One region of the Colwellia sp. F1 genome, then DNA from elsewhere that is predicted to be linked to it. Evidence: predicted binding sites of a transcription regulator. Region 1 holds the regulator's gene; each other region holds the start of a gene.
What was found. The regulator sigma-54, encoded in region 1, starts transcription at its own class of promoters, with help from an activator protein. The targets are predictions, from matches to a motif close to GTTGGCACGNNNNTNGNNT.
Positions count from the first base shown of each region.

Region 2: a site for sigma-54 is predicted at 2,917-2,935, ahead of AC0UA9_RS15815 (PEP-CTERM sorting domain-containing protein). Genes of this name have one in related genera too.
Region 3: a site for sigma-54 is predicted at 2,322-2,340, ahead of AC0UA9_RS14695 (ANTAR domain-containing response regulator). Genes of this name have one in related genera too.
Region 4: a site for sigma-54 is predicted at 2,496-2,514, ahead of AC0UA9_RS03680 (FimV/HubP family polar landmark protein). Genes of this name have one in related genera too.

Region 1 is NZ_JBWDLI010000015.1:68,208-73,065, forward strand. Features, by position in the region: gene lptA (lipopolysaccharide transport periplasmic protein LptA) at 1-229, shown strand, start outside; gene lptB (LPS export ABC transporter ATP-binding protein) at 210-974, shown strand; gene AC0UA9_RS14065 (RNA polymerase factor sigma-54) at 1,107-2,618, shown strand; gene hpf (ribosome hibernation promoting factor) at 2,662-2,949, shown strand; gene ptsN (PTS IIA-like nitrogen regulatory protein PtsN) at 2,974-3,426, shown strand; gene rapZ (RNase adapter RapZ) at 3,503-4,357, shown strand; gene AC0UA9_RS14085 (HPr family phosphocarrier protein) at 4,365-4,703, shown strand; gene mgtE (magnesium transporter) at 4,835-4,858, shown strand, end outside.
Region 2 is NZ_JBWDLI010000021.1:32-4,889, reverse strand. Features, by position in the region: gene AC0UA9_RS15820 (DUF6701 domain-containing protein) at 1-2,616, shown strand, start outside; gene AC0UA9_RS15815 (PEP-CTERM sorting domain-containing protein) at 3,007-3,609, shown strand; partial or broken gene AC0UA9_RS15810 (retention module-containing protein) at 3,873-4,858, shown strand, end outside.
Region 3 is NZ_JBWDLI010000017.1:8,090-12,947, forward strand. Features, by position in the region: gene AC0UA9_RS14685 (2-oxoglutarate dehydrogenase E1 component) at 1-441, shown strand, start outside; gene odhB (2-oxoglutarate dehydrogenase complex dihydrolipoyllysine-residue succinyltransferase) at 586-2,070, shown strand; gene AC0UA9_RS14695 (ANTAR domain-containing response regulator) at 2,373-2,978, shown strand; gene AC0UA9_RS14700 (CmpA/NrtA family ABC transporter substrate-binding protein) at 3,349-4,746, shown strand; gene AC0UA9_RS14705 (ABC transporter permease) at 4,843-4,858, shown strand, end outside.
Region 4 is NZ_JBWDLI010000003.1:142,253-147,110, reverse strand. Features, by position in the region: gene AC0UA9_RS03690 (4-phosphoerythronate dehydrogenase) at 1-1,149, shown strand; gene AC0UA9_RS03685 (aspartate-semialdehyde dehydrogenase) at 1,193-2,215, shown strand; gene AC0UA9_RS03680 (FimV/HubP family polar landmark protein) at 2,606-4,858, shown strand, end outside.

The DNA of each region.
Region 1 (4,858 bases):
AGCAAATGAAATAAAATATCAACCAGATCAATACATCATTACTATTTCAGGTAACGCACAAGTTAAGCAAGCTGGTAGCAAAGTTACTGGTGAAACAATTACTTACAACACATTAAGTGAAAAATTAGAAGCGATTAGTGGTCAAAATGAATCGGTAACCACTATTTTACAGCCTGCTCAAATAAAAGCCCAACAAGATAAGAAAAACAATGACAGTAACAAACCATAAAGCTGACGATATATCGAGCAAATCAACCTTGATAGCTCAAAATTTATCAAAGTCTTATAAAAATAAAAAAGTCGTTAAGCGCGTTAGTTTAGCTGTAAGTGCTGGCCAAATTGTTGGTTTGCTAGGCCCTAATGGCGCTGGAAAAACAACGTCTTTCTATATGATTGTCGGTTTAGTTCCAAATGACAACGGCCAAATTATACTCAACGATGAAGACGTTACCCTTGCTCCTATGCATGAACGAGCAAGACGTGGCATAGGCTATTTACCCCAAGAAGCCTCGATATTTAGAAAGCTCACAGTTACTGATAATATTATGGCTATTTTGCAAACTCGCAAGGGCCTTAATGAACACGAAAGGCAAAGTAAACTAGAACAACTACTAGAAGAGTTTAGTATTAGTCACATTAAAGACAACTTGGGTATGAGCCTGTCAGGTGGTGAACGAAGACGGGTAGAAATAGCAAGGGCATTGGCCGCTGATCCTGAGTTCATTCTACTTGATGAGCCCTTTGCAGGTGTTGACCCAATTTCTGTTGGTGATATAAAAAAAATAATTATTCACCTTAAAAATCGCGGTATTGGTATATTAATTACTGATCATAATGTGCGTGAAACACTTGATGTATGTGAACATGCATATATTGTTAGTCATGGTGAAATAATTGCTGAAGGTGACTCTGATCAAATTCTTGCGAATCAAACGGTAAGAGATGTATACCTAGGCGAACAATTCACGCTATAGTTAACTTAAGCATGAGAACTTTGGCTATACTGAACTCACTTAGGCTATACTAACCTTAAGTGACTAAAAGTAATTTTTAAATTAGTTATCATAATGTTAGCAATATTTATTAATAGGAAGTAAAAAAAGTAGATGCGCCCAACTCTGCAACTCCGAATAGGACAGCAATTAACGATGACACCGCAACTGCAACAAGCGATCAAGCTGTTGCAGCTGTCTACGTTAGAGCTTCAGCAAGAAATACAAGAAGTACTTGAAAGCAACCCTCTACTTGAAATAAGTGAACAAGACAGATCTAGCGCTGATACGGAAAATAGCGCTAACGATAGTTCAGAGAGACTTGAAGAGGCCTTTTCAGCCACAGCTGAAACAACGACCAGTGAAGAACCATCGGCAAGCATTGATGAAATTAGTACGACAGAAGCCATGGAAAAAAGTGATATTCCTGAAGAGTTAAACATAGATACAACTTGGGAAGAAAGCTACAGTGCCGGCACCTCAAACACTGGTGCTATTAGTAGCCCAGGAGAAGATTACACCTATCAAGGTGAAACAACTGACTCAATTCAAGATCACCTTTTATGGCAAATGGAGTTAACGCCTTTTTCTGAAACCGATAGAGCCATTGCCATAGCAATTATTGAAGCTGTAGACGATGCAGGTTACTTAACGGTTTCAAGTGAAGATATTTTAGAGAGTGTCGGGATTGAAGGGCTAGAGCTTGATGAAGTAGAAGCCGTTCTAAAACGTATTAATGTATTTGATCCTATAGGGGTTGCCGCGCCGTCGATTGCTGACTGTTTACTAATTCAATTAAACCAGTTTAGTTCTGACACTCCTTACTTAACAGAAAGCAAATTAATTATCAGAGAGCATATTGATTTACTGGGTAGCCGTGATTACCGTCAACTCATGCGTAAAACACGGCTGAAAGAGGATGACTTACGTGAAGTGATGCGGTTAATTCAAAGTTTAAACCCTCGCCCTGGTGATGTGATTGATAAAAGCGATGATCAATACGTGATTCCTGACGTTTCCGTAGAGAAAAAAAATGGCCGCTGGGTGGTTGAGTTAAACCCTGATAGCGCTCCTAAGCTGTCAGTCAATCAACAATATGCCGCCATGACTAAAACAACAAAGTCATCGAGTAACGACGGCCAATTTATTCGCGCTAATTTACAAGAAGCCAAGTGGTTTATCAAAAGTTTAGAATCACGCAACGACACTTTACTCAAAGTATCAAACTGTATTGTACAACGCCAACAAGGCTTTTTAGAACATGGTGAAGAAGCAATGCGGCCAATGGTTTTAAATGATATCGCTGAAGCGGTCGATATGCATGAGTCTACAATTTCTCGTGTAACAACACAGAAGTATATGCATACGCCACGAGGTATTTTTGAATTAAAATATTTTTTTTCAAGCCATGTTAGCACTGAAAATGGCGGTGAATGTTCGTCTACTGCTATTCGATCGTTAATTAAAAAGTTCATTTTAGCGGAAATACCTGCTAAACCGCTAAGTGATAGTAAAATGGCTGATTTACTAGCCGAGCAGGGTATTAACGTTGCTAGGCGCACAATAGCTAAGTATCGAGAGTCTTTAGCTATTCCACCGTCGAACCAACGTAAAAGTTTACTATAATCAGTAACTTTATTTTTAATTGAACTAAAGAAGGATCATACTTATGCAAATTAATCTTACGGGCCATCATGTAGATATCACTTCATCATTACGCAACTATGTTGAAACAAAGCTAGCCAAGTTAGAGCGTCACTTTGACCATATTACTAATGTTTACGTAGTATTAACGGTAGAGAAGTTAGATCAAAAAGCAGAAGCCACAGTGCATTTAAAAGGTAATGAAATTCATGCCTCTGCGGTGAATACCGACATGTATAGTTCAATAGATAATTTGGTTGATAAACTCGACCGCCAGATACTCAAATATAAAGGCAAAATAACCCAACATTAGCTTAGCGCCACCACTTAAATTATTATGACACTACAAAATATCTTAACACTGGACTGCACGCAATGTGCAGTACCAGTTCGCAGTAAAAAACGCTTACTTGAAAAAATATGTCAGCTTGCTGCCCAGGAATTAGGCAATGTAAATCCAACCGATCTATTAGATAGCTTACTGAGCCGAGAAAAAATGGGCAGCACAGGTATTGGTAACGGCATTGCCATTCCTCATGCTAGGCTCAGTAATACAGACAAAGCGGTTGCTGTTTTTTTAACCACTGAACAAGCCATTGATTTTGACGCTATTGACAACCAGCCAGTTGATATATTTATTTGTTTATTTGTCCCTGAAAATAACACACAGGAACATTTAGAAACACTGCAAAGCATTGCAAAGCTTTTTAGCGATCGTAAAACAGCTAAAAAAGTACGCAAGTGTATAAACCAAGAAGCAATGTTTGACCTGATTCAGCAAGCCATTTAAATTTTAAACAAGCAAAGTGACAACTTGTAACACCCTCGTTTCTCGACTTTTTTTATCCGCAATTGAGATTTAATATATGAAGCTTATAATTGTTAGTGGTCGCTCTGGCTCAGGTAAGTCTGTAGCATTAAGAGTATTAGAAGATTTAGGTTATTATTGTGTTGACAATATTCCCGTAAATTTACTGCCAGCATTAACGCACACCGTGATTAATGATTATGAAAATGTCGCCGTAAGTCTAGACGTGCGAAACTTACCTAACAACCCGCAAGATATAGAAGAAATCATTGAATATTTACCCAATGCCGTTGATGTTACCACCTTATTTTTAGATGCCGATGATAACGATCTGATTCGACGGTTCAGTGAAACCAGACGGTTGCACCCACTGATCAAAAATAATATCGCCTTAGACCAAGCCATAGCACTAGAAAAAGAATTGTTAACACCAATTTCAATCAATGCTGACTTATACATTAACACCAGCGAATTAAGCCCACACCAATTAGCTGATTTAGTGCGCGAGCGCATACTGGGCAAAAAAACGGGTAATATGGTGCTTGTTTTTGAATCATTTGGCTTTAAACACGGTATTCCAGCCGATGCTGACTATGTATTTGATGTGCGCTTCCTCCCTAACCCACATTGGGAAAAAGAGTTAAAACCCTATACTGGCTTAGAGCAACCAGTAATAGACTTTCTTGCCAGCCAGCCCATTGTCACTAAATTTATTTGGCAAGTTAATAGCTTTATGATGACTTGGTTGCCTCACTTAGAGCGCAATAACCGTAGTTATGTTACTATTGCTATTGGTTGTACAGGCGGCAAGCACCGCTCGGTTTATATTGCTGAATTATTAGCAAGAAACTTTATCAAAGAACAAAAAAATGTACAAACGCATCATCGAGATATAAAAAAAAGCATTGAGTAACGCCATTATGCCATCACATAAGCCTAAATTAGCAGCAAGCAGCACACCAACTGCAGAGACAGCGGATACCAATATCATCGTAAGTAAAGAAATTACCATTATTAATAAGTTAGGCTTGCACGCCAGAGCTGCAAGTAAGCTAGCCTTACTTTGCCAAAGTTTTTCGGCGAACATCACCTTATCGCTTGAGCAAAAAGAAGCTGACGCCAACAGTATAATGGCTATTATGTTATTAGCTGGCGGGCAAGGAAAAGTTGTAAAAGTAACCGCTCAGGGAGTTGATGCGCCAGCCGCTTTAGCAGCTATAAGCCAGTTAATTGGCGATAAATTTGACGAAGATGAATAAATAACATTAAATAACCAAAGCAATAAATAACATAAATATTAAGTCTATTAACCCTTCATTTGAGTGTTTAATAGCGTTGATATTTCCCTTTACTCTGTTGACTGCGTTTACCACGCTCAAGTAAGGTCGCTATGTCAGAAATAATAGAACAAGAA
Region 2 (4,858 bases), on a different contig from region 1:
GCATGGATAAACCCCAGTAATTTACACTCTGGATCTAGAATTTTCGCTGATGATGAAAATAATTCGCAAGGCTATGCGCTGAGTTTAGGCGACCCAGGCACGGGTAAACTGCGGTTTTATTCTCGTGGCGTCAACCCTGTTTCAGTGGATACGCTTAACAGTGTTATTCCTGCTAATACATGGACTTTTGTTGCGGCGGTGCATAACAGCGAAAGCAAAACCCGAGAGATTTATGTTAATGGCGTAGCACAAACAGTCACAGGGGGCGGAATTAGCCATACCTATACCGGAAACTGGGGCGTTGATGCAGGTATTGCCACTATTGGCGGTGAGTCTGATTCAGGCGAAACAGCTAATAGGTTTACAGGGGCAATTGATGAAGTGCGCATGTATCAGGGCGCGTTAACTCAATCAGAGCTTATTGATATTCAAAATGAAACTCATGCTTGTGAAGAAGTGATTGACCATTTTGAAATTACTCACGATGGCCAAGGGCTAACCTGCGAAGCTGAAAGTATTATGATAAAAGCTTGCGCTGACGCTACTTGCTCTACATTAATAGACAGTGCAACGGGGGTGAACCTATTAGTTGATGGTGTGTTTGATCAAGCGATTACTTTTTCTGGTGGCAGTGCAGTAACTCAGTTCTCATATACTGAGGTTGGTGCGGCAACGTTAAGTATAGACCAAGCCTATACTTGTAAAAATGGAGTATCTACCAGCTGTGATGTGGTTTTTGCCGAGTCAGGTTTTGCCTTTTATTCTGATAATGAAGGTAGACCAATTCCTATGCAATTATCAGGAAAACCTTCTAATACCGGTTTTCTTGCCAGTACATTAAAGGTGCAAGCGATTGAAAAAAACTCGGTGACCGGTGCCTGCCAAGCCGCACTGGTCAATACGACAGCCATTGAAATGGCAGCTACTTGCGTTGACCCAATCGCTTGTGCTGGCAATAATGTTGCTATTAATAATCTAAGTACCACCACAAATATCGCTACTTTAAATAGCGGCTCTGTATTGAGTTATAGCCCAGTTTCCTTGGATTTTGGTGATAATACTGTGGACAGTGGACCCTTTATTTTAACTTACGCTGACGCAGGTAAAATTCAATTACATGCGCGCTACAATATCCCTGATGAAAATGGCGAGCCTTCTGGTAATTTTATGCTTGGCTCTTCAAATAATTTTGTCGTACGCCCGCTAGGTTTTTATGTTGACGTAGTGGATAACCCAAAAGCACAAACTGCAACAGATGATAAATTTATTGCCGCAGGTGACGACTTCACGACCATTTTAACAGCGGTTCAGTGGCAAGCTGAAGATGACAACAACAACGATGGCATCCCTGATTTTGGCGCTAATTTATCTAATAACCCGGCAACCATCAACTTTGGTAATGAAATAACGCCAGAAAAAGCGACCATAACAACTAGCCTGTATGCCCCACTAGCTGGTGCAGAAGGAAACTTAACGAATGCCAACGTTGACAACTTTATTGAAGGTGTGGCCACCAATAATATGACTTACAGCGAAGTAGGTATAGTGAACTTTGCGGTTAACTTAACCAGTAATAGTTATTTAGGCGCAGGCGATGTTACAGGAAGTGAGCCTTACGTTGGTCGTTTTATACCGCATCATTTTGATGTAGCTATAACAAACAACTCATTTGGTAATACCTGTACCACAGGCGCGACAGACTTTACTTATATTGGTCAGCCATTCACTTATTTTAATCCCCCTGAATTACTCATAACCGCTAAAAATGCTGATGGTATAACCACAAGAAATTACACTGAAACAGGCTATCAAAAACTAGCTTATAGTGATATTAAACGTACTTTTCCTCTTGTAGATAATAGTAAAAATGGGCTAGATCTAACCGATAACAGCATTGTTGATCCCCCTAAAATGGCTGTCTCGCCAACTTTTTCTGAGGATACCGCTATGTTAGATTCACTCAATTTAGGGGTGATGAAATATACTTTTAAATCGACAGATACATTTTCTTATACAAAAAATGCTAACTCACAAGTTGACCCTTTTACTATGGATTACGGTATTGTGATCGACTCAATACAAGACTCTGATGGTGTGAATGCTAGTGTGTCTTTGGCAGATGACATACCTTCCTCAAATACTGTTTCGCCCACAGGGGTAGACCTTCGTTTTGGTCGTTGGAATATTGACAATGCTTTTGGTCCTGAAACCAGTGATTTACCGATATCTATGGCTATTCAATATTGGGACGGCAGCAAATTCTTAACTAATACACTTGATAATAACTGTACTACTTTTGATGGAGATGATGTTGATAACTATTCATTAACCTTAAATGATTTAAACGAGCCTTTATCAGGCATTGATTTAACGCCTATTTCTGATAATGGCAACTTTATACTCGGTTTAGCGGAATTGCAAATAGGTAAACCGAATGATGGCTCTCGAGGGCAAATTCGCTTAACTTACGATGCTGCACCTGCTTGGCTTCTGTATAATTGGCACTGGGATGGCGTTAGCACAAAAACATTTACTGACAAACCAAGCGCGGTCGCCACCTTTGGCCTATTTCGCGGCAACGACCGCATCATTTATCAGCGAGAAATATATCACTAGTGTTTATGCGGCTTAAAAACTGTTTTGGTCATTTAATCAATAGGTAGGCGGCATAATCGTCCAGATACTTTACGCTAAGTCAATCAATATTAGCTCGCTTTGTTGAGTTTGCGATAGACTATGTAACAAAAAGGTAAATAATGTTTCTTACTTGTGAGTTAAAAGTGTTTTTTCTTGGGTGGGCTTTTATTTAGGTACTTTGAGTAAACTAAAACGGTGTTTCTGTCATGTTCTTTTACATCCGTTAAAACCAATAGTAATATTTTTTCTTTTCTTGCTGAAATCTAAGGGATTTTATCTGTTGGCACTAATATTGCTTTATCTCTATTAGTAAGATATACCTAGTATATAGAATTAAATTTTGACCCTTTTTGGGCTTAAGGAAGTAGTATGAGTTCTAAAATTATAAATGTATTGTCCGTTTGTTTATTTGTGCTTGCACTTGGTGTGGCAGGAAAAGCAAATGCCGGTTTAATTATTGGTGAGTTATATGAGGATACGAATGAATCAGGGCTTTTTTGGGAATATGTTGGTCATTATGATTTAGCTTCTGGGCCTAAGTGGAATGATGCGAATGGCGACCTTGTTACAGGCGACTTTGCTAAGCCTTATAATGGTTTAGAGGCTGCGGCATTTATTTTTCAAGATAGTAGTAGCACCTTTGCTATTTCAGCTTTTGCTGATCGTTTATTTGTTGATTCCGCTCAAGCGCATGTAGGTGCAGCCATCGTTAATCATAAGGCATGGTACGACGGTAATCTTTTTAGTCTAACAATCCTCGAAGAAGACCTGACAGCCGATGCAAATGGTGATGAACTCTACGACCAGTTTGCTGATTATTCTGCATGGATTAATGATCGTGCCGTTTTAGGTCAAAATATAAATTACGTCTTTAAATCTGTTGTCACACCTGTTCCAGAGCCTTCAACACTCGCTATTTTTGCGCTGGCGCTACTTAGCTTAACCGCTCGTTCTTTCAGTAAAATTAAGTAGTGTTTATTGAGTTGTTGTTGAGCTAAGGCGGTATCGTTCGGTACCGCTATTATTGTTTACGGCTACGGCATGACTGTAAAAACTTGTAATAACTTTCTATTTATTAACCTTACCCATATTATTGACATTATGAGCTAATTAGCCCATAAGAGGTTAATACATAAAATCTTTATGAGTTTTTTGTTTGTTGCCTTATTGTCTCTCCACTTCAGTTTATATATCTTAGAGTCAATGAGGTAAGCCAAATTATTAGGAAGGTTGTCATGGAAAACTATACTACCCCAGCAAATGCAAAAATTATCAATGTTACTGGCGATGTTCATCAGAATTTGGCAGTCGGTACACTGGTAAAGGTTGGTGATATTATTGAACAAGGCGCTGTTCTAACTTTGAACAAAGATAGTGAAGTTACGCTAGCCTTTGCAGATGGAAGCCAGCAAAGGGTATACAGTATTGTAGGTGAGGGAAATACTGTCCAAATTGAAGTAATTGCTAGCAATACTGAGGCGCTAAACACTGCTAACGATCTAAATGACCTCCAAGATGAAATTGCCGCAATTCAAGACTTAATTGCTGCTGGAGATGACGCAGATCTTCCAGAAACTGCAGCTGGAGGTATTGTTGCTAATGAAGGCACCAGCTTTGTTACAGTAAATAGGACGGGTGACGAAACACTAGCGCAGGCTGGGTATGATACGGTAGAGCAAAATGGCTTATCTCCTTTACCGGTTAATTTTATACTGAATAATAATGATCAGCAAACCCAAGCTACAGAGCCAGAGCAGCCACCAACAGAGCAACCGCCAGCAGAGCAACCGCCAGCAGAGCAACCGCCAGCAGAGCAGCCGCCAGCAGAGCAGCCGCCAGCAGAGCAACCGCCAGCAGAGCAGCCACCAGCAGAGCAGCCACCAGCAGAGCAGCCGCCAGCAGAGCAGCCACCAGCAGAGCAGCCGCCAGCAGAGCAGCCGCCAGCAGAGCAGCCACCAGCAGAGCAACCGCCAGCAGAGCAACCGCCAGCAGAGCAACCGCCAGCAGAGCAGCCGCCAGCAGAGCAGCCGCCAGCAGAGCAGCCGCCAGCAGAGCAGCCGCCAGCAGAGCAGCCACCAGCAGAGCAGCCGCCAGTTGAGCCACCCATTGAGCCGCCAATATCGGATATTGTTGATGGCGATGAAGTGGTCTCAACCCCTGAAGATACTACCCTAAACGGTAACGTGCTAGATAACGCTGCCAGTCCAGACGGCCCATTAAC
Region 3 (4,858 bases), on a different contig from region 1:
GTGTCTTCGTTAGAAGAGCTAGCGACGGGTGAATATAAAAACGTTATTGGTGAAATAGATGATTTAGATGCTAAAGCAGTTGAGCGGGTTGTGTTCTGTAGTGGTAAGGTTTATTACGAACTACTAGAGCAACGCCGTAAAAATGAGCAAAACAATATTGCTATTATCCGTATCGAGCAATTGTATCCATTTCCAGAGAAAGAACTTCAAGATGCGATAAAAGATTATCAGCATGTGAAGCAATTTGTTTGGTGTCAGGAAGAGCCGCAAAACCAAGGTGCTTGGTATTGTTCTCAGCATCATTTCAGAGCTGCTATCCCTGATGGTACCTACTTAACGTATGCTGGTCGCAATGCATCTGCCGCACCTGCGGTCGGGTATATGTCTATGCATGTTAAAGAGCAACAAGCGCTTGTCACTCAAGCGTTAACATTGGACTAACATTGGTGATTAATGTGCGCTTGTTACGCAAGCGCAAATGTTAGATAAAATAAGATTAACTATTGAGTGCACTAGCTTGGGCTTACTCTCTATAACAAGACAAGCAACAAGCAAAGTGCTTAAAGTTTTAAGGAATAAATTATAATGACAACCGAAATCAAAGTTCCGGTATTACCAGAATCAGTTGCAGATGCAACCGTTGCTACTTGGCATGTACAAGTAGGTGAAAAGTTTAGCCGTGATCAAATACTTGTAGATATTGAAACAGATAAAGTCGTTTTAGAAGTACCAGCAACGGCTGATGGCGTACTTAGTGAGATTACGCAAGTTGAAGGCGCCACTGTATTAGGTGACCAAGTAATTGGTTCATTCTCTTCAGGTGCAGCCACAGATGATGCATCAGCGTCCGATGCACCGAAAGCCGTTGCAGCTTCAAGTGAGGCCAGCAGTGCTAGCAAAGTGATTGATATTGTTGTACCTGTACTCCCTGAGTCAGTAGCAGACGCAACCATTGCGACCTGGCATGTAGCGGAAGGCGACAGCGTATCAGTTGATCAAAACCTTGTTGATATTGAAACAGACAAAGTTGTGCTAGAAGTAGTTGCGCAAGAAAATGGCGTAATAGGTAAAATTATCCATGCACAAGGCGATACCGTACTAGGCGACCAAAAAATTGGTGAGCTGAATGCGGGTGCAGCCGCTAGTACAACCGCAACAGCGACACCCGATGAAGCGCTTAGCTCAGACGAGTTAGCCAGCCCATCGGTTCGCCGTTTAATGACCGAAAAAGGTTTGTCTGCAGGCGATGTTACCGGCTCAGGTAAGGGCGGACGTATCTCTAAAGCAGACGTTGAAGCGGCAGTGGCAGCTAAGAATACAACAGTAGCACCTGCGAAAGCGGTTGCTGCACCTACAGCTGATTTAGGTGAGCGCAACCAAAAACGCGTACCGATGACGCGCTTACGTAAAACAATTGCCACACGTTTATTGGAAGCGAAAAATTCAACGGCGATGTTAACAACCTTTAACGAAGTTAACATGAAGCCAATTATGGATTTACGTAAACAATATAAAGACTTGTTCGAAAAAGCACATGATACACGTTTAGGTTTTATGTCTTTTTATGTTAAAGCGGTCACTGAAGCACTTAAACGCTTCCCAGCTGTGAATGCCTCAATTGATGGCGATGATATTGTTTATCATAACTTCTTTGATATCTCTATTGCTGTTTCTACACCGCGTGGCCTAGTTACACCTGTATTGCGTGATACAGATCAATTAAGCATGGCAGGTATTGAAAATGGCATACGTGATTTAGCAATTAAAGGTCGTGATGGTAAGCTTTCCATGGCAGACATGACGGGCGGTAACTTTACCATCACTAATGGCGGTGTATTTGGCTCATTACTGTCAACGCCAATCTTAAACTTACCGCAAGCCGCTATTTTAGGTATGCATAAGATTCAAGACAGACCGATGGCGGTTGATGGTAAAGTAGAAATACTGCCGATGATGTACTTAGCACTTTCTTATGATCATCGTTTAATTGATGGTAAAGAATCGGTTGGCTTCTTAGTAACCATTAAAGAATTATTAGAAGATCCTGCACGTTTACTTTTAGACGTTTAAGCTCGCTCTATACTGTCAAATTTAAAAAGCCGTGCTAATAATGAATTAGCACGGCTTTTTTGATCTTAAAATTTGTATTTTTGCATGTCTATGATATGCATGCACATTATTAATGCTTAGTTGCATCATAATGATACAAAATTATTCCATTTTTGGTGTTCTTTAGCACTTTTATAAAGTGGCTAGACACATGTTTTATATAACTTACTGTAATAAAAGCAATTAATATTTTTGGAGTAGAAGTTAACGCTGCTGGCATAGAAGTTGAATTATCGTGTTAACATTTCAGTTGTTAGCATTTTATGAAATCAAATAAATCAGTACCCAGCGTAAAAATATTACTTGTTAATCAAAAAATTGAACAGGACCCAGCGCTAACACGTGTGCTTAATCAAGCCAACTATAGCGTTGAGTGCATTAGCAACTCTCATATACCGTTACTTAAACAGGTTGAGTTATCAAAGCCTGATATTCTTGTTATCACTATAAAATCACCTGATATACCTATGCTAGAGAGCTTAAATCATCTTAGCCGCTCAGCACCAAAACCGATAGTACTGTTCTGCGAAAAAGAAGCGCAAGTAACAATAACCCAATTAGTAAAGTCAGGCGTGAGTGCCTATATAATCGGGACTATCGATAATACGCGAGTAAGCTCTATTATTGATATCGCCGTTGCGCGGTTTAAAGAATATCAACGTTTAAAAGACGAGCTTAGCTTAACAAAACAAAAATTAGCCTCGCACAATGTTATTGAAAAGGCGAAGTTATGGTTAATGACAAGTCGCAATTTATCTGAACATGATGCGTATCACTTTATTCGTAAAACCGCGATGGATAATAGCCAAAAGGTTGAAGATGTCGCGACAAACTTGCTTGCCATAGCAAAAATGTTTGAGAAATCGTAAATCAACTTTAATGCAGTAATGCACTAAAAAGGGGAGAAGTGATTATTTTGTAGCATTTGATATTAAATGAATTACGTGTATTAAGAAAAGAACCTTGATTTTAAAGGTATTTAAGGATTTTTTTAAGTGGCACGAAACCTGCTTTATCTATAGTCAGTGAAGTTAATGATGTTAACTTCTTAAGCGACAATTGAAAACCTGTGTCAAATAGCCATGTATTTGGCAAACACAATATATGAAAACTAAAAAACTGCAACGGCGTAGTTTAAATTAGTTTGGCACCGAAGCCTGACACTCCCCAATTATTTGGCGCGGAGTGCCAGGCTTTTTTATTTTAAAAAATATCTAAAAGCAGTAATAAGGATAACAAATGAAAAGTTCAGTACACAAAGTAAAAAAGCAATTAAATCAGACTGTTTTAGCAATAACTATTGCTTTATCCATTACTAGCATAAGCCATTCAGTTCACGGCGCAGGCATAGGTTATCCAGAAAAAGAAGAATTAACATTCGGCTTTATTAAATTAACCGACATGGCCCCTATTGCCATAGCATATGAAAAAGGCTTTTTTGAAGATGAAGGCTTGTATGTCAGGGTTGAGGCGCAAGCAAACTGGAAGGTACTGCTCGATGGTGTTATTGATGGCCGTCTTGATGGTGCTCATATGCTCTCAGGTCAGCCGATTGCTGCTCATATAGGTTATGGTACTAAAGCTGAAATTATTACGCCATTCTCTATGGACTTAAATGGTAATGCGATAACTGTTTCTAATAACGTTTGGGAAGAAATGAAAGTTAATATTCCTAAACAAGCAGATGGCAAGCCAGTGCACCCTATTAAAGCCGATGCGCTAAAACCAGTGGTTGAAAAGTATTTAGATGCTGGGAAACCTTTCAATATGGCCATGGTATTTCCTGTTTCTACTCATAACTATGAGTTACGTTATTGGTTAGCTGCTGGGGGGATTCATCCTGGTTTCTATGCACCAGCTAAAGGAGACACATCAGGTCAATTAAATGCAGATGTTCTACTGTCAGTTACACCACCGCCACAAATGCCGGCAACGATGGAAGCAGGTACTATCTATGGTTATTCCGTAGGGGAACCTTGGAATCAACAAGCCGTATTTAAAGGTATTGGTGTACCTGTCGTTACCGACCATGAAATTTGGCGAAACAATCCAGAAAAAGTCTTTGGCGTTACAAAAACATTTTCAGAAAAATACCCCAACACAACTATTCGCCTAACTCGTGCATTGATCAGGGCAGCCAAATGGTTAGATGATAATAATGACGCTAACCGCCCCGAAGCCGTGAAAATTTTAGCTAAGTCTCATTATGTTGGTGCTGACCATAGTGTGATCGCTAACTCAATGACTGGTACGTTTGAATATGAAAAAGGCGACAAACGCTCGATGCCTGATTTTAATGTCTTTTTCCGTTATCACGCGACTTACCCATATTACTCCGACGCTATTTGGGCTTTAACGCAAATGCGTCGTTGGGGGCAAATTAGTGAGGATAAAACAGACGACTGGTATAAAGAAGTTGCCAAAAATGTTTATCGTCCTGACATTTATCGAGCCGCAGCTGAGTCGTTAATTGAGGAAAAATTAATGAGCGCCAGTGACTTTCCTAACTTTATTAATGAAGACGGTTTTAAAGATCCCCAAGCGCATTTTATCGATGGGATCCTTTATGACGGTAATAAACCTAATGAGTATATTAATAAGTTTGTTATTGGCTTAAAAGCTAACAATAAAATTTAACACGCACTTTGATTAACATCGGGAGAGAAAACAATGGCAACATTAATTCGTAAATTAGCTGGTAATAAGGTCAGTGTTCTTGATTGGTTCACAATTATGGGTGCTAACTTCT
Region 4 (4,858 bases), on a different contig from region 1:
ATGAAAATATTTTTTGATGAAAACATGCCTTACGCAAAAGAATTTTTTAGTGATTTTTGCCAAGCAGGTGATTTAATTCCTTTTTCAGGACGAGATTTGCAAGCTAAAGAAGTAGCCGATGCTGATGTGTTGCTAGTGCGCTCTATTACCCAGGTCAATGAAACACTGTTAAAAGCCAATAAAAACCTCAGTTTTGTTGGTACGGCCACCATAGGTACCGATCATATTGATCACAATTATCTGGACAAACGAAACATTACTTTTCATGCGGCTCCCGGCTGTAATGCTATCTCTGTTGCTGAGTATGTTATTAGTAGCTTAGTTGTTTTAGCCGAGCGTTACTTGTTAGACTTAAGCCAACTTACTGTGGGTATTGTTGGCGGTGGTAACACAGGTACACGACTCAGTGAAAAACTCACAGCATTAGGAATGTCATATAAAATTCATGATCCGCTATTAGCACAAAATAAAGCAGATAAAAGGCAGTTCTCTTCATTAGCAGAAGTGCTTAGTTGTGATATTATTTCTTTACATGTACCTAAGGTGATAGAAGGGGATTACCCTACCTATCACCTACTTAACGAAGAACGTTTAAGTCAATTAACAGACAAGCAAATTTTAATCAGTACTTGTCGTGGTGAAGTTATTGACAATAACGCACTGTTATCATTGAAAAAACGTGGTCATGGGGTGAAGCTTGTACTCGATGTGTGGGAAGGTGAGCCTGACATACTAACACCGCTTATTGCGTATACTGAAATAGCAACTGCGCATATAGCGGGTTATAGCTTAGAAGGAAAAGCTCGTGGCACAGAAATGCTTTATCAGGCATTATGTCAACATATTAACCGGCATAAAAACAGTCGTGTTGAATGTAAACACCAGTTAGCTGATTTTTTACCTTCGGCTAATATTTCAGCGGTAACATTAAACCAAGCGTTTAATGCGATTTCGCTAAACCAATTAGTTAAACTGGTTTACGATGTGAGACGAGATGATGCAATATTTCGTCAACAATTATCAAGTCAAGGTTTTGATAACTTAAGAAAAAACTACCCGATAAGACGGGAGTTTTCAGCTGTTCAAGTCGCCTTGTTATCTGACACCCCAAGCGATGTGCCACATCGTTTAGGGTTTAACACAAAATAACTAGCATTTAGTCTAGCTAAATTAACGAATAAAGAGAGAGAAGATGGCACAGAAATTTGACGTATGCATACTTGGCGCAACAGGGCTAGTTGGTAAAACCATTATGGAAATTTTAGAGCAAAGAGATTTTCCAATTAATAAACTATACCCATTAGCCAGTGCTCGGTCTGCAGGTGAGTTTATTGAATTTAATGGTGAAAGTATTGAAGTGCTTGACGCAGATAACTTTGACTGGAGCTTAGCACAAATAGGCTTTTTCTCAGCTGGTGGTGCAACGTCAGCTAAGTTTGCGCCACTTGCGGGTGAAGCAGGCTGTATTGTTATTGATAATACCTCTGAGTTTCGCTACGACAACGATATTCCCTTAGTGATTCCAGAAGTAAACCCACATGCCTTAGCTGAATACAGAAACCGTAACATTATTGCTAACCCTAACTGTTCAACAATTCAAATGTTAGTAGCGTTAAAGCCTATTCAAGATGCGGTAGGTATTGACCGTATCAACGTGTGTACTTATCAATCAGTGTCTGGTGGTGGTAAAGAATCAATGGACGAATTAGCCAAACAAACAGCTGATTTGTTACAAGGTAAGCCGGCTGAACCGAAAAACTTTTCACGTCAAATTGCCTTTAATGTTATTCCTCAAATTGATGTGTTTCTTGATAATGGCTACACTAAAGAAGAAATGAAAATGGTGTGGGAAACAACAAAAATATTTGGCGACGACCAGGTGTTGGTAAACCCTACTGCTGTTCGTGTCCCAGTATTTTATGGCCATGCCGAAGCGTTACACATTGAAACACGCAGTCAAATTTCTGTTGAAGAAGTTAAAGCGCTACTAAAAGATGCTGCTGGTATTGTTTTATGTGAAAATGACGAAGATTTCCCAACACAAATAGGCAATGCAAGCGGCAAAGATGATACTTATGTTGGTCGTATTCGTGAAGATATCACACACCCAAATGGCATAAACTTATGGGTTGTAGCAGATAATACTCGTAAAGGTGCTGCCACCAATAGTGTGCAAATAGCTGAATTACTCGTGAAAGAGCACCTCAGTTCGTAATACCTAGCTGGCTTAACCTAGCCGACTTAATTTACAGTGATTTCACTCTATATTAAGTTTAGGTCGTTATAAGAGTAATGAGAAAATAAAACTCGCTGTTAACATTTTATATAATCTGTTAATGGCGAGTTTTTTGTTTTATCTCCTTAAAATAATGAGATATTTCTTTTGAATTTGGTATGATTGTTAATATATTGTATGACGTCTTTGGTATAAACGTAAGCTACATTACTTAACCCCACTGTTAATTAATGTTATAAATAATAATTTCCAACATTAAAGTGGAACAAATTTTGCTTCGTTTTAAAGGTTGGCGATAACTTTACTGTGGTTATTGTCAAATTTCTGACCAATAACCACTTTGTAAAAACAATAACTAGGAAAACTTTGATGCCAAAATTAATAAGCCTGCGCCTTAGGCAGGTTGTTCTTAGTATATCCATAACCAGTTTATTAGGCGCTAGTATGATGGCTAGTGTGTTATATATAGGTTTTCCTTTAGCTGTAAAGGCTGCCCAAGCAGAACAAAGTGGTGTTCGTATGCTTGGCCCTAAAGGCTCAGACGAGTATCGGTATGAACGTTATGGCCCTATCACTAAGCGCGACACCTTGTGGAATATAGCGTTGAAAGTTAGACCTGATAACCGTTTGAGTGTGTATCAGGTCATGCAAGCACTGTATCAACTCAATCCAAATGCGTTTGTCGACGGAAATTTAAATCACTTAGTTGACGGCCAATATCTAACAATTCCTTCCTTTAAACAAATGATGTTAGTAGATGCCAACGAAGCAAAGCAAAAGTCAAATGCTGATGACAAAGCATGGCAAAGCAACCAAACTGGCAGCAAAGGTAAACAGTCGAAATACACTAACCAAAAAGTTAATAAGCAAGATCTAGACACAGTCAAAGTTGAAATAAACGATAAATTAGCAAAAATAGACACTGAACAACAAAGACGCTTAGAAAATATTCAAAGTGATATTTTGGACTCTATCGGTGGTTTGCAAGCGCTTTTAAAAGAAAATGAAGCATTGCGTCAACGTTTATCATCTTTTAACAATCAATTAGATAAAATGCAAGAAGAGGTTGCTAAAAGTAAAGAAGTTAAGTTGCAAATGGATGATATGATCCAATTACAGCAGGCCCTACTTGCTAAAGCCCAAGCGAGAGAGCAAGAGTTACTATTAGAAAAAGAACAATTAAAACTAACGAAAAATAATATCTTTACGAATACTTGGTTTATTGTGTTGATGGCCATATTACCCGCGGTTTTAATTCTTCTTGCGGCCGCTTTTGTCCTCAAACGTCGCCAATCAGACAAAAAGCCAGTGAGCCCTCCAGCAAAAACAAAGAAAGCCGCGAAAGATGAAGATAAACAAGAAAATGTAACAGCTAACGCACCAACGCCTGATGAACTTTCCGTAGATGACGAATTGTCATTAGATGACGAATTATCGTTAGATGATGAATTATCATTAGATGATGAATTATCGTTAGATGATGAGTTATCTGCAGAACTTCTTGCAGAAGATGAAAGCGACGTAATACATTTAGATGACGACACCCTAGACGATTTAGACGATTTAGGTGATTTAGATGATTTAGACGACCTTTCAATTGAAGATGATGTTGATGACTTATCATTACTAGCCGATGGTGAGTTAGATCAAAGTGAGTTAGATGCTTTGTTGGTAGAGTCAGATGACGATGCAGAAAGTGAAGCATTAGAAAGTAATGAATTGAGTCAAAGTGATTTGGATGATCTGCTCGGCTCAGCAGATGATGCAGACGCTACAATAGATAAGTCAGAAGATAAGTCAGAAGATAAGTCAGAAGATAAGTCAGAAGATGAGTCAGCTGAAGCCTTTGAGAATAACGAATTAAGCCAAAGTGCGCTAGATGATTTGTTAAATTCACAGGATAAAGCCTCTGATCAAGCACCCAGTGGCACTGAAGCCGCTACGCCAACAGAGCAAGTTGATGCACAAGTTGACGCGACAGATGAAGACGCGCAAGCAGAAATAACTGACCCAGACGACATTGATGCGCTGTTAGAGTCAATGAGTGAAACGCCCAGTGGTTCCAGTGAGACTGAGGCCGTTGCGCCAACAGAGCAAGTTGATGCACAAGTTGACGCGACAGATGAAGACGCGCAAGCAGAAATAACTGACCCAGACGATATTGATGCGCTGTTAGAGTCAATGAGTGAAACGCCCAGTGGTTCCAGTGAGACTGAAGCCGTTGCGCCAACAGAGCAAGTTGACGCGACAGACGAAGTCGCACAAGCAGACGCGCAAGCAGAAATAACTGACCCAGACGACATTGATGCGCTGTTAGAGTCAATGAGTGAAACGCCCAGTGATTCCAGTGAGACTGAAGCCGCTGCGCCAACAGAGCAAGTAGATGCACAAGTTGACGCGACAGATGAAGTCGCACAAGCAGACGCGCAAGCAGAAATAACTGATCCAGACGACATTGATGCGCTGTTAGAGTCAATGAGTGAAACGCCCAGTGGTTCCAGTGAGACTGAAGCCGCTGCGCCAACAGAGCAAGTTGACGCGACAGACGAAGTCGCACAAGCAGACGCGCAAGCAGAAATAACTGACCCAGACGACATTGATGCGCTGTTAGAGTCAATGAGT